DNA from 2 places in the Caldalkalibacillus thermarum genome. Region 2 is predicted to be linked to the other one. Evidence: riboswitches for the same ligand, from Rfam matches in the RefSeq annotation. Region 2 holds a riboswitch; the other holds the start of a gene.
The links. Region 2 has a riboswitch for cobalamin ahead of IEW48_RS13510 (ABC transporter substrate-binding protein). Riboswitches for the same ligand answer to the same signal wherever they lie in the genome.

Region 1: linked by a shared signal. The riboswitch ahead of cobJ (precorrin-3B C(17)-methyltransferase) and the one ahead of IEW48_RS13510 (ABC transporter substrate-binding protein) in region 2 are both predicted to bind cobalamin.

What each region holds. Positions count from the first base shown of each region.
Region 1 covers NZ_BMKZ01000015.1:24,508-30,863, reverse strand. The annotation lists gene IEW48_RS07780 (acetyl-CoA C-acetyltransferase) at 1-307, shown strand, start outside; gene IEW48_RS07775 (acyl-CoA dehydrogenase FadE) at 338-2,122, shown strand; gene IEW48_RS07770 (DUF1540 domain-containing protein) at 2,318-2,473, shown strand; cobalamin riboswitch at 2,722-2,915, shown strand; gene cobJ (precorrin-3B C(17)-methyltransferase) at 3,161-4,834, shown strand; gene IEW48_RS07760 (sirohydrochlorin chelatase) at 4,857-5,738, shown strand; gene cobK (precorrin-6A reductase) at 5,799-6,356, shown strand, end outside.
Region 2 covers NZ_BMKZ01000040.1:8,830-15,185, reverse strand. The annotation lists gene IEW48_RS13515 (FecCD family ABC transporter permease) at 1-1,057, opposite strand, end outside; gene IEW48_RS13520 (adenosylcobinamide amidohydrolase) at 1-2, opposite strand, end outside; gene IEW48_RS13510 (ABC transporter substrate-binding protein) at 1,020-2,042, opposite strand; cobalamin riboswitch at 2,354-2,564, opposite strand; gene putP (sodium/proline symporter PutP) at 2,721-4,223, opposite strand; gene pruA (L-glutamate gamma-semialdehyde dehydrogenase) at 4,601-6,148, opposite strand; gene IEW48_RS13495 (proline dehydrogenase family protein) at 6,209-6,356, opposite strand, start outside.

The DNA.
Region 1 (6,356 bases), on a different contig from region 2:
GGTGGAAGCGGTGCCGAAAGCCCTCAAGCTGGCTGGCATCACCCTGGATGATGTGGGGTTGGTGGAACTGAATGAAGCTTTTGCTTCCCAGTCCATTCAGGTTATTCGCCATCTGGGGCTGGATGAAGAGAAAGTGAATGTGAACGGAGGGGCGATCGCCCTGGGCCATCCGCTGGGCTGCACAGGGGCCAAACTGACCCTTTCCTTGGCCTATGAAATGAGACGGCGCGGCGAGCGATTTGGCGTTGTAACCATGTGTATCGGCGGCGGTATGGGCGCAGCCGGCGTCTTTGAATTATGTGAATAAAATTTGAGGAGAAATAAGGAGGAAACCAATATGAGCGATGTGAAATCCTTTGTCCGTGGCGGCGGCTTTCTCATCGAGGATGTCACGCCGGAGCAAGTGTTGACCCCGGAAGAATTTACTGAAGAGCACCGCATGATTGCCAAAACAACGGAAGAATTTGTGCTGAACGAAGTCAGACCGGTTCTGGAGGAAATAGAGAACCACAACTTTGAACACACGGTGCGCCTGTTGAGAAAGGCCGGAGAGCTGGGGCTCTTGGGTGCTGATATCCCGGAGAAATATGGCGGATTGGGCTTGGACAAAATCAGCTCCTCACTTATTACTGAATATTTGTCCCCGGGAAGGTCCTTTGCCCTCAGTTTCGGGGCCCACGTGGGCATCGGCACTTTGCCCATCGTTTTCTTCGGCAATGAGGAACAGAAGAAGAAGTATTTGCCGGCCCTGGCCACAGGCGAAAAAATTGCCGCTTACGCCCTGACCGAGCCCTCTTCCGGCTCCGATGCTTTGGGAGCAAAAACAGTGGCTAAATTAAGCGATTGCGGTAAATACTACATTTTGACCGGTGAGAAGCAATGGATCACCAACTCTGGATTCGCCGATGTCTTTATCGTCTATGCCAAAGTGGACGGGGAGAAATTTACGGCCTTTATCGTTGAGCGTGACTATGAGGGTGTCTCTACCGGTCCCGAAGAGAAGAAGATGGGTATTAAAGGGTCATCCACACGCACCTTGATCCTGGATGAAGCTAAAGTGCCCGTTGAAAACGTGCTGGGTGAGATCGGCAAAGGGCACGTGATCGCCTTTAACATTTTGAACATTGGACGCTACAAGCTGGCTGTGGGCTGCGTCGGCTCCACCAAGCACTTGCTGGAAATTTCGGTTAAATACGCGAAAGAGCGCAAGCAATTTAAACAGCCGATTGCCAATTTCAACCTGATTAAAAACAAATTGGCCAACATGGCCATCCGCACGTTTGTCAACGAAAGCATGGTGTACCGTACCACTGGCTTATTTGAGGAGAAACTGGGTCGCTTGAGTGAAGAAGAAATGGAAAACGGTCTGGAAGTGGCCAAATCCATTGCCGAATACGCCATTGAATGCTCCATTAACAAAGTATACGGCTCGGAAGCCCTCGACTATGTGGTGGATGAAGCAGTGCAGATCCACGGCGGTTACGGCTATATGAGCGAGTACGAGGTGGAGAATGCCTACCGTGATTCCCGTATTAATCGTATCTTTGAGGGCACCAATGAAATTAACCGTTTGCTCATTCCGGCCACGCTGATGCGCAAAGTGATGAAAGGGGAGCTGGATCTTTTGTCCAAAGCCAGCGGCCTGCAGGAAGAGCTGATGATGTTGATGCCCCAGGAGCCGGATGAAAATGAACTGCTGGCTAAAGAAAAACAGCATCTGGAGATGGCCAAAAAACTGTTCCTGATGGTAGCCGGCACCGGCGTGCAAAAGTATCAGCAAGAGCTGGAAAAAGAGCAGGAACTGTTGGCCCACATCGCTGACATGGTCATTGAAATTTACGCCATGGAAAGTGCCATCCTGAGAACGGAAAAAGCCGTGCTTAAAAATGGCGAAGCTAAGGAACAACAAAAACTGGATTATACCCGCGTCTATGTCCAGGAAGCCCTGCAGCGCCTGGAAGGGATCGCCAGGGAGAGTCTGGCTGCCATGGAAGAAGGGGACACCCTGCGTACCATGCTGGCCATTGTGAAAAAACTGACCCGACACAATCCGATCAATACCATTGAAATCAAACGGCGTATTGCCAACCGTATTATTGAAGCCGAAAAATATGTGGTTTAAGCAATAGGGCTGTTTAAGCTTATGTGTGCGACATTAATCTCCTCTTTTGTCTAACGGCCGGAACAGAGTGTCCGGTCGTTTTTTTAGTATGGTTCTTAAAAAAGCATGGCAGAGAGAACCTTTTAGTGTGTATAAAATGGCAAGTATCTTTTTCAAGGGTAAGGATTAAATTAAGGGAACGGGGAGGTGAATTGAATGGCCAGAGATGTGTTTTGTGAAGTGAGCAACTGCAAATATTGGGAAAAAGGAAACAAATGTGCCGCAGACGCCATTTATATTGTCAGCCACACTGGCAACCAGGCTGCTGACCAAAAAGAAACCGATTGTAAAACCTTTGAGCCTGAGGTTTAAGCCGGGCTGAGATTACTTTTTAACACATGACGTCCAATCTTGCCGTTCATCCCCTGTTTAAACATCTTTAAGAGCGGGCCATCTCTTTGTTATGGCCCGCTTTTTTTATGAAACTGGTTCATATTGAAAAATAGGGCTTGTCAGAGGGGAACATTTTTTGTTTAATAGAAATTAAGAAAATTGCATACACCTGCTCTAAAACTGCCCGGATGAACATACCCGGGATATTCGTCATATTCACGACAACTGAATAGAGGATCGGCAGAGGTGCCCATGGGTTGTCCAATGGGCTTAAAAGGGAAGTCCGGTGAGAATCCGGCACGGTCCCGCCACTGTATTTGGGGAGAGACCCATCATGAAACCACTGGGTTATTCACCTGGGAAGGGAGATGGGGATCGATGAACCATAAGTCAGGAGACCTGCCTCTGCTGCACTGGTCAACTTCCTACGAGGATAGGAGAGTTGATGGGGAATAAGGCCTTGGCGCCTCTACAGGCGTTGTGGGGGTCCTATATGCGTGTGGGCTTCTATATGCGTATAGGCATACTTAGGCCAAGTGAGGAAAAACTTGACTCAGCGTTCCTTTTCAACGGCACCCTTTCCGCGTGGGAAGGGTGTCATTTTTATTTGCTTTTCGTCTTTATCCGTCAATGGGAGAGGAAGTTTTAAGCATGGAGGGAAGCGCGATGTCGGGCAAAATCATGGTTGTGGGATTCGGTCCGGGGGATGTCAAGCACATGACTTACCGGGCCAAGGAAGCTTTAGAAGAAAGCGACGTGATTGTCGGTTACAAAACGTATGTGGACTTGATCCGCCCGTTTCTCAATGGTCAGGAGATTATCAGTACAGGCATGACAGAGGAAGTGTCCCGGGCCCAGGCCGCTGTTAAAAAAGCGGAAGAAGGGAAGAAAGTGGCGGTGATCTCCAGCGGTGACGCCGGCTTGTACGGAATGGCCGGACTGGTGTATGAAGTGCTGATCGCCAAAGGATGGCGGGAAGAAACAGGCGTGCCGGTGGAAATCATTCCGGGAATTTCGGCCATTAATTCTTGCGCCTCCCTGTTGGGGGCCCCGGTGATGCACGATGCCTGCACGATCAGCCTCAGTGACCATTTGACCCCGTGGGAGTTGATCAAAAAGCGGATTGAAGCGGCGGCCATGGCCGATTTCGTCATCGCTTTGTACAATCCCAAAAGCGGACGGCGGACCCGCCAAATCGTGGAGGCCCAGCAGATTTTGCTGGCCCATCGTTCACCGGACACACCGGTGGGCTTGGTCAAAAGTGCCTATCGCCAGCGGCAACATGTGGTGCTGACCACCTTGAAGGAGATGCTGGAGTACGAGATTGGCATGCTGACCACGGTGATTATCGGCAATTCCACCACCTTTGTCTACGACGGAAAAATGATTACGCCGCGGGGCTACCAGCGCAAATACACGCTGGACCGGGAAAAACAGCTGCTTGCTCCCCATGAGCGGCTGCGCCCGGAAGCGGAACCGTGGGCGTTAAATGGGCCGGAAAAGCCAGCACAAGCAAAAGCGCCTGAAACAAAGTCAGCAGAAAAGAAAGCAGGTGAACAAGCACCAGAGAAAACGCCTTACCAGTGGGCGATGGAAGCGTGGCAAAGACTCGAGGCCCAACGGGAAGGGAGCGTCACTATTCCGGAAGGGAACGCCATTTTCAATCAGGGTGCCCTTAATGGGCAAATGGAGGAAATTTTTGAAGCAGCGGTCAGCCCTGGCCTGGCCAATAAACAATTTAAGCCTGAACAATTGCACAAGTTGGCTGAGGTGGTTGGTGACAAAGGGTCCATCCGCTACAGCCGCCACCACCAGCTGCTGGTGGAAATCCCCACCAGCGATCCGGAGCAGGTGGTGAACCAATTAAAAAATGTTGGTTTGTTGGTGGAACCTGTGGGTGATGTGGTGCAAATCAAAGCCTGTGACTTTTGCGACGGGGAAAAGTTTGACTCCATTCCCTATGTGGAAGAGCTGCACAAGCGTCTGGGAGGCCTGCCGGTCCCCAAAACCTTAAAAATCGGGTTTAACGGCTGCGGCATGGCCTGCTACGGAGCAGTGAACGATGACATCGGCATTGTTTACCGCAAAGGACGTTTCGACCTGTTTTTAGGCGGAAAGAACATCAGCCGCACAGCGCATCCGGGACAGCCTGTGGCGGAGGGCATCCCCCCTGAAGAGCTGGTTGACCTGATTGAGCGCATCGTCCGTTTCTATGCTGAAGAAGGACATCCCAATGAGCGGTTCCATAAGTTTTTCAAGCGTGTCAAAGAAATTGAGGGTTTTAAATATCAAGATATGCGGCCGCCAATCACGGTGGAGCCGGTGGCTTGCGGAGATTAAACAACATAAGGAGGGGAACCGGATGAACCGGTTGGAAGAAAGTCGCAAAGCGGTCCTGTTTGTGGGGCATGGCAGCAAAGATCCTGAAGGCAACCGGGAAGCGGCCGTGTTTGTGGACATGCTTAAGCCCCGTTTAGGGGAATATTTTGTTCACCTCTGTTATCTGGAGTTTGCCTCCCCTACCATTACGGAGGGCATTGAGCAATGTGTGGCGGACGGCGCGCAAGAAATTGCCGTAATCCCCATCATTTTGCTGCCTGCCGGTCATTCTAAGCTGCATATTCCCCATGAACTGGATGAAGCCCGCCGCAAATATCCTGAGGTCACCTTTCACTATGGGCGGCCGCTGGGCCAGCATCCGCACACGGTGGATATTTTGCTGTCCAGATTGGAGGAAAGTGGGTTCGGGTTAACAGAAGAGGAAGACAGCAAAACGGATCAAGAAACCGCGGTCCTTGTGGTGGGCCGGGGAAGTTCCGATCCAGATGCCAACAGTGAACTGTACAAGCTGGCCCGTCTGCTGTGGGAAAAGGTGAATGTGAAATGGGTAGAGACCGCGTTTATGGGCGTGACTGAGCCCTTGGTGGAGGAGGGCCTTGAGCGCTGCGTGCAGCTTGGCGCCAAACGGATAGTAGTGCTTCCCTATTTTCTCTTTACTGGTGTGCTCATCAAGCGCATGGTCCGGCTGGTTGAGCGTTTCAGCGCACAGCATCCTGATTGCCAGATTCGTATGGTCCCCTATTTTGGTTATCATGAGCAGTTACAGTCCATTGTACTGGACCGGGTTCAGGAAGCATTTGCAGGTCAGGCGCGGATGAACTGTGATCATTGTCAGTATCGTCTCTATGCCCTGGAACATATGGGTCATCATCATCACCACCATCATCATCACGAACAAGGTTGAAGCCGCGGCAGGTGACAGACACCACGGGGAGGAACTTGTTTGGGAAGGGAGAGATGGCGCTTGATTTTCATGCTGGCTGGCACGAGTGATGCACGGGAATTGGCCTTGGCTATCAAGGCGGCAGGGTACCGGGTCTTAACTTCGGTGGTGACCGGCAATGCCGCCAAAAGGCTGAGTGAAGCGGGGCTCGAGGTGCATGTTGGCCGTCTGACGGCAGAAGAGATGGTCAAAGTGATAAAAGGCCACGGCTGCCGGGTTGTGGTGGACGGCAGCCATCCCTATGCCGAGCAAGCCTCACAAAATGCTGTCCAGGCGGCGAGAAAAGCCAACATTCCCTATATACGTTATGAGCGGGAGCAGCAACACTTTGAGCATCCTCATATTATCTGGGTTGATAATTACAAACAAGCCGCTGAAGCAGCCGCTCAAAAAAAGGGGGTTATCATGCTCACCACCGGGAGCAAAACAGTGGATATCTTTGCCCGCCGGCTGCTGGGGATTCCTGAGGTAACGCTTGTGGTCCGTTTGCTGCCCCGCAAGGAAAATATGGAAAAGTGTGAACAGCTGGGCATCGAACAGCGGCACATCGTGGCCATGCAGGGGCCCTTTTCCAAAGCG
Region 2 (6,356 bases):
ATCTTAAAAACCCCTTTCCGGCCCGTTCTCTGATCAGAAGGAAGGCAAACACCGGGGCACCTACCAACGCCGTAATCACACCAACCGGCAATTCCCGCGGCGCAATCAGGGTTCTGGCCAGCAAGTCGGCCAAAACCAAAAAGCTGCCGCCGATCAAAATGGACAGCGGAAGCACATGCTTATGATCAGGCCCTGCTACCAGGCGGACCACATGGGGAATCACCAGCCCCACAAAACCGATGGTTCCAGACACCGCCACTGCCGATCCGGTCAAAAGGGAGGCGCCGGTCAAGATCCACAGTTTGCTGCGGTGGACATCCACCCCGACATGGGAGGCTGAATCTTCCCCCAGTGCCAGGGCATTCAAGTCCCGGTGGTGAAGGAGCAACAGCACCGCGCCCACCAGCAGAAAGGGCAGAAATAAGAGGACATAACGCCATCCTCTCATACCCACACTGCCAAACAACCAATACAAGATATGGCGCAGCTCCTCACCGCTTAAAGCGATAATCAGGGAGATAAACGACCCGATAAAAGCACTGATAATGATGCCGGCCAGCACAATGGTTTCAATGGCCAGCCCTCTCCCGGACAAACGGGTCAGCCCAAACACCATCAGCAAAGCAAATAAGCCGCCCAGAATGGCAAACAGAGGCAGGGTAAACAAGCCGAATAAACTGAATTGAAAAAAAATAACCAGCACTGCCCCCAAGGCCGCACCGGAGGAAACACCAATGGTGTAAGGATCAGCCAGCGGATTGCGCAGCAAGCCCTGAAAAGCGGCCCCGCTGAGAGCCAAAGCGGCACCCACCCCAAAAGCCAGCAACACTCTGGGCAGGCGAATCTCCCAAATGATCATCTTCACATTGGGCGGAATATCATCCGCTAACGCCAACCCGGTCAGCTGGTGGAGGATAATATGCACAATGTCCCTCACCGGAACGGGAACGCTGCTGACAAACAGGGCCAGGAGAGCGGCCGCCACGGCCAACCCTCCGCTCAAAATATACAGCCAGCCCTTATTCAGCAAAAATCTCTGGATAAATGAGTTTGGCAAGGGTCTCCACCCCATCCATAATGCGTGGTCCCGGCCGGGTCACCGTATCGTTGTCTACGTCAAACACCTGCTCCTCTTGAACGGCAGGCACCTCAGCCCATCCGTCACGGCTTAACACTTCTTCCACCGGATTGTCCACATAGTACCCATAAGTGGTAATAATCACATCCGGTTCAAGCTGAACGATCTCCTCCTCGGTTAAGGTGGCCCATCCCTCTACACCAGCAGTGGCCGCTACATTGATGGCATTGATCGCTTCCAGCATTTCATGCATAAAGGTGCCTGTGCCTGGCGTGTAAATATCGGGACGGGGCGACACTTCTACCCACACTTTTTTAGGTTCCTCTACGGCTTCCGTCTGAGCTTTAATCTCAGCCAAGCGGCTTTCCAGCTCACTGACAAGCTGTTCAGCCTCTTCAACCGTACCGGTCACCTGGGCAATAAGGCGAATCGATTCGTATACATCTTCAAACTGTGTGGCACTGGTGTCAATCACCACAACCGTGATACCAGCCTCTTTAAACTGATCCAGCACATCAGCATGGTTCGCCTGATGGTATTCGGTGACAAAGATCACATCAGGCATTAAACTTAACACTTTTTCCACATTGATCTCTTGGCCGCCCACTTTCTCTTTCTCCAGGGCTTCCTCCGGATAATTGGAAAAATCATCGACTGCAATGACTTTATCCCCCACACCTAAGGCATATACGGTTTCGGTAATGCTGGGGATCATCGTGATCAAGGTCTCTGGCTCAGACTCAATTGTCACCTCGTTTCCTGCACCATCCACAATGGTCACCGGAAACTCCGCTTGGCTTTTCTCAGTTTCTTCTTGAGCTTCTTGCTCCTTGCCTTCTACAGCCTCTTCCGGCTCAGCACCGTTATCCCCACCGGTTGCCGTTCCGCACGCTGCGGCTACAACCATGACCAAGGTCAGCATAACGGCTAATAATCCTAACTTTTTCCAGTTGATGTGTAACATCTCTGACACCCCTTTGGTTTGTGATGATTGGCAACACATGTGCGGAAGAGATCCAGACATGAAAAAACACCTTATCCTTCAAGGATAAGGTGTTGACTTAAAATAGCAGGCTTGCGTCAGCAGTCACAGGAGTTTGTGTGGCAATCCTTTCCTTAAGGCCATGAAACCTGACACCCATTGATTAACAACAGATAAGGGGTTTAGCCACAACGGCACCGTCTGTTCGAACATAAGGAGCTCCGGAAGAACAGCGTGCCTCTGCCCCTGAAACTGCACAAGCGCTATATTAAGCATCCTTTTCCTCGAAGGATACTTAATCCAGCAAATAGGCAGGTTTCCTGACTTACGCTTCCTCGCCTCGCTTCGCCTTCCCATGAGCCAAGGCTCACAGTGGCTTGATTGAAGCGGGCTCTGCGCTCACAGTGGCGGGACCGTGCCGGACTTTCACCGGGCTTCCCTTTTAACCCGAGCGCTTTTCTTTACAGGAAAAGCGCTCAAGGCACCTATTTGCGAGATTATATATTTTCCGCTGGCAAGTGTTGCCCATCTATGACATGGCAAATCTATTAGTTGCAAAGTCTATTATAGTGAAGATTGCAGCCGTTGTAAATCAAAAACTCGCTATGACTGTTTATACACCTTGCTCATGCTTTTCTTCAACAATTGTACAGGGCTAGGTTAACGTTGTTGTAGCGGACGTTTGACCTGTTCAAATTCATCTTGAATTTCTTGGGAAGGTTCCTGATCCACCAAGCTGACCAGCACGATCATGATGGAAGAGATGATGAACCCAGGCACAATGCTATACAGTTCAAAGGGTGTGTACTCCCACAAAATCACGGTTAAACCGCCAGAAATGATACCGGCCATCGCACCGCCTCCGGTCATCCGCTTCCAGAACAGGGAGAACAAGACTGCCGGCCCAAATGCGGCACCAAATCCAGCCCAGGCATAAGCCACCAAACCCAAAACAGTATTGTCTTTATCCCAGGCTAACATCAGGGCGATAAGGGCAATCACAAGAACCGCCAAACGCCCAATCCACACCAGCTCTTTTTCTGTTGCGTTGCGGCGGAAAAAGGTACGGTAAAAGTCCTCCGTCAGGGCACTTGAAGAAACCAGAAGCTGAGAGTCTATGGTACTCATAATGGCAGCCAAAACAGCAGCCAGGAGTATACCCGCTACCCACGGGTTAAAGATTGTCTGCACCATGACCAGGAAGACGGTCTCGGGGTCAGCCAAGGCCTGATCACCGCTAAACATGGCTATGCCCACAAAACCAACGATGATGGCACCATATAAAGTGATCACCACCCAGATCACGGAGATCAGCCGTGCCGCAGGAATATCCCGGTCAGAGCGGATAGCCATAAAGCGGGCCAAAATATGGGGCTGCCCAAAATAACCCAATCCCCAGGCCAAAGCGGAAATAATCCCTACCACACTTAAGGTGCCGACCGATTCCCACACACCATCAACGAAGTTCACATCGGCTGCCACATCTAACAGGTCCGGATTGGCTGCACCGATCTTCGTAAACAGAGCATCAACACCGCCGACATAACTGATAGCCACAACAGGGGCCACAAGCAGCGCAATAAACATCAATGTGCCTTGGACAAAGTCCGTCAAGCTTACCGCCAAAAAACCGCCCAGGAAGGTGTAGCCCACGATCACCAGCGCGCCGATGATCAACGCGGTTGAATAATCAATACCAAAAGTAGCTTCAAACAGCTTGCCTCCCGCCACAAGACCGGAAGCCGTATAAAAGAGGAAAAAAACCAAAATAAAGACCGCAGAAATGACGCGCAACAACTGGCTTCTGTCTTTGAAGCGGTTAGCAAAATATTCTGACAGCGTGATGGCATCACCGGCGATTTCCGTATAACGGCGCAAACGTTTGGCTACATACTGCCAGTTAATCATGGTTCCCGTCGCCAGACCAATCGCGATCCAGATGCTCCACATCCCCATTCCTGACGCATACGCAGCACCGGGCAAGCCTAAGAGCAACCAGCCGCTCATATCACTGGCCTGAGCCGACAAGGCTGCCACCCAGCTGTTTAATTTTCTTCCCCCCAGAACATAGTCGGATAAAGTATTGGTCAGGCGATACGTATAAATCCCAATAATTAACATTCCGATGAGATAGGCGAGAAACGTCAAATAGGTTGCACTCACTACTCTTCACTCCCTCCCTCTTTCACATACGTCCAAATGGCCCAGACAATTAACAAGGGCATAGGCACAACCAGCCAAAACCAGGTTGCTGGCGTCAGGGAAAACGCTTCCATACTCTCTTCTCCTTTCTTGTCCAATTAAGGTTATTAATAACATTTATACACACCCTATTCCCCATACCTAAACCTAAAATACCGGCTTAATCTTTTCCTGAAAAAATTCTGCATCTTGCGAATAAAAAGTGGGGATTGGAGAGCACCTCTGGGGTTGCTCTCCAACCTTATTATATCACTTTTTTATATGCATATAGTGTTTTTCTGAAATTACAGTAATAACCATTTTTTACGCATTTATTTTAACATTAGTACATTCGTACCTTACAAAACTTCAGAAACGGCTTTTTTCAATAGGAAGTTTAAGAGATAATCCTGATCCCCTGTTTTGGCGTTAGTGCCGGACATGTTAAAGCCGCCAAACGGATGGACGCCGACGATGGCACCGGTCGATTTGCGGTTGAAATACAGATTGCCGACATAAAACTCTTCCCTTGCCTTTTCCAGATTGAAACGGTTGCGGGAGTAGACGGAACCGGTTAAACCATACTCGGTGTTGTTGGCAATTTCTAAAGCGTGGTCAAAATCTTTGGCTTTGATAAAGGCCACCACCGGACCGAAAATCTCTTCCTGGGCAATGCGGGCATTGGGATCCACATCGGCAAAGATGGTCGGCTGGACAAAGAAACCTTCGTCAGAACCCTTTTCACCCCCGACCAACAAACGGCCTTCCTGCTTGCCGATTTCAATGTACTCCAGGATCTTGTTTTGGGCCGCTTCATCAATGACTGGGCCTGTAAAAACATCAGGATTGCTCACATCGCCCACTTTTAACTGCTTCGTTTTTTCAACGACCAGTTCCAGAACCCGATCATACACTTCTTCCAGAACAATCGCCCGAGAACCGGCAGAACATTTTTGGCCCGAGAAGCCAAAAGCGGAAACCACAATGCCTTGGGCAGCCGCTTCCAGATCAGCCTCTTTGTCTACAATGACGGCGTTTTTGCCTCCCATTTCGGCCACCACACGCTTGATCCATTTTTGCTTGTCGGAACGCTTGGCGGCCAGTTCGTTGATGCGCAACCCTACATCCCGGGATCCGGTAAAGGTAATAAAGCGGGTTTGGGGATGTTCAACCAGGTAATCGCCTACTTCGGCACCGCTTCCTGGCAAGTAGTTGACCACACCAGCAGGAAGCCCGGCTTCCTCTAACAGCTCCATAAATTTATAGGCGATCACCGGAGTGGCACTGGCCGGTTTTAACACGACTGTATTACCGGTGACAATGGATGAAACAGTCATGCCGCACATAATGGCCAGCGGGAAGTTCCAGGGCGGAATGACAATACCCACGCCTAACGGAATGTAGAAAGCCTCATTATCTTCACCAGGCAAACGGGTCAGCTCCTGCGGCTGAGCCAGACGGATCATGTCCCGGCCGTAATACTCCAGGAAATCAATCGCTTCAGCTGTGTCTGCATCCGCTTCGACCCATGACTTTCCTGCTTCCTTGACCAGCCAGGCGGAAAACTCATGTTTGCGCCGTCTCAACAGGGCCGCTACTTTAAACAGGTAACGGGCCCGGGCCTCAGCAGGCACCCGTTTCCACTCTTCAAAGGTGCGCGCAGCCGTTTGAATCGCTTTTTCGGCCAAAGCTTGGTCTGCTTTGGAGACGCGTCCGACCACTTCCGCCTTCTTGGAAGGGTTAACGGATACAATTTTCTGCTCTGTGGTGATCCGTTCCCCGCCAATAATCAGCGGATAATCCTTCCCCAGTTCTTCCTCCACTTTTTTCAGCGCAGCATGAAAAGCAGCCCGGTTCTGTTCATCCTGAAAATTGGTGAAAGGTTCTGGTCTAAATGCTTCTAACATGGGAACCATCCTCTCTTCAAAGTTTTTAATGGGTTTTTCGTGAAAGCAATTATATAAGCTTTATTTTTTAAACATGCCCTTTAGGACAAAAGCGACATTGGCCGGCCGTTCCGCCAGACGGCGCATAAAATAGCCGTACCAGTCGTTGCCATAGGGCACGTAGACACGCACGCGGTAGCCTTCCTCAACCAAGCGCAGCTGCAGCTCA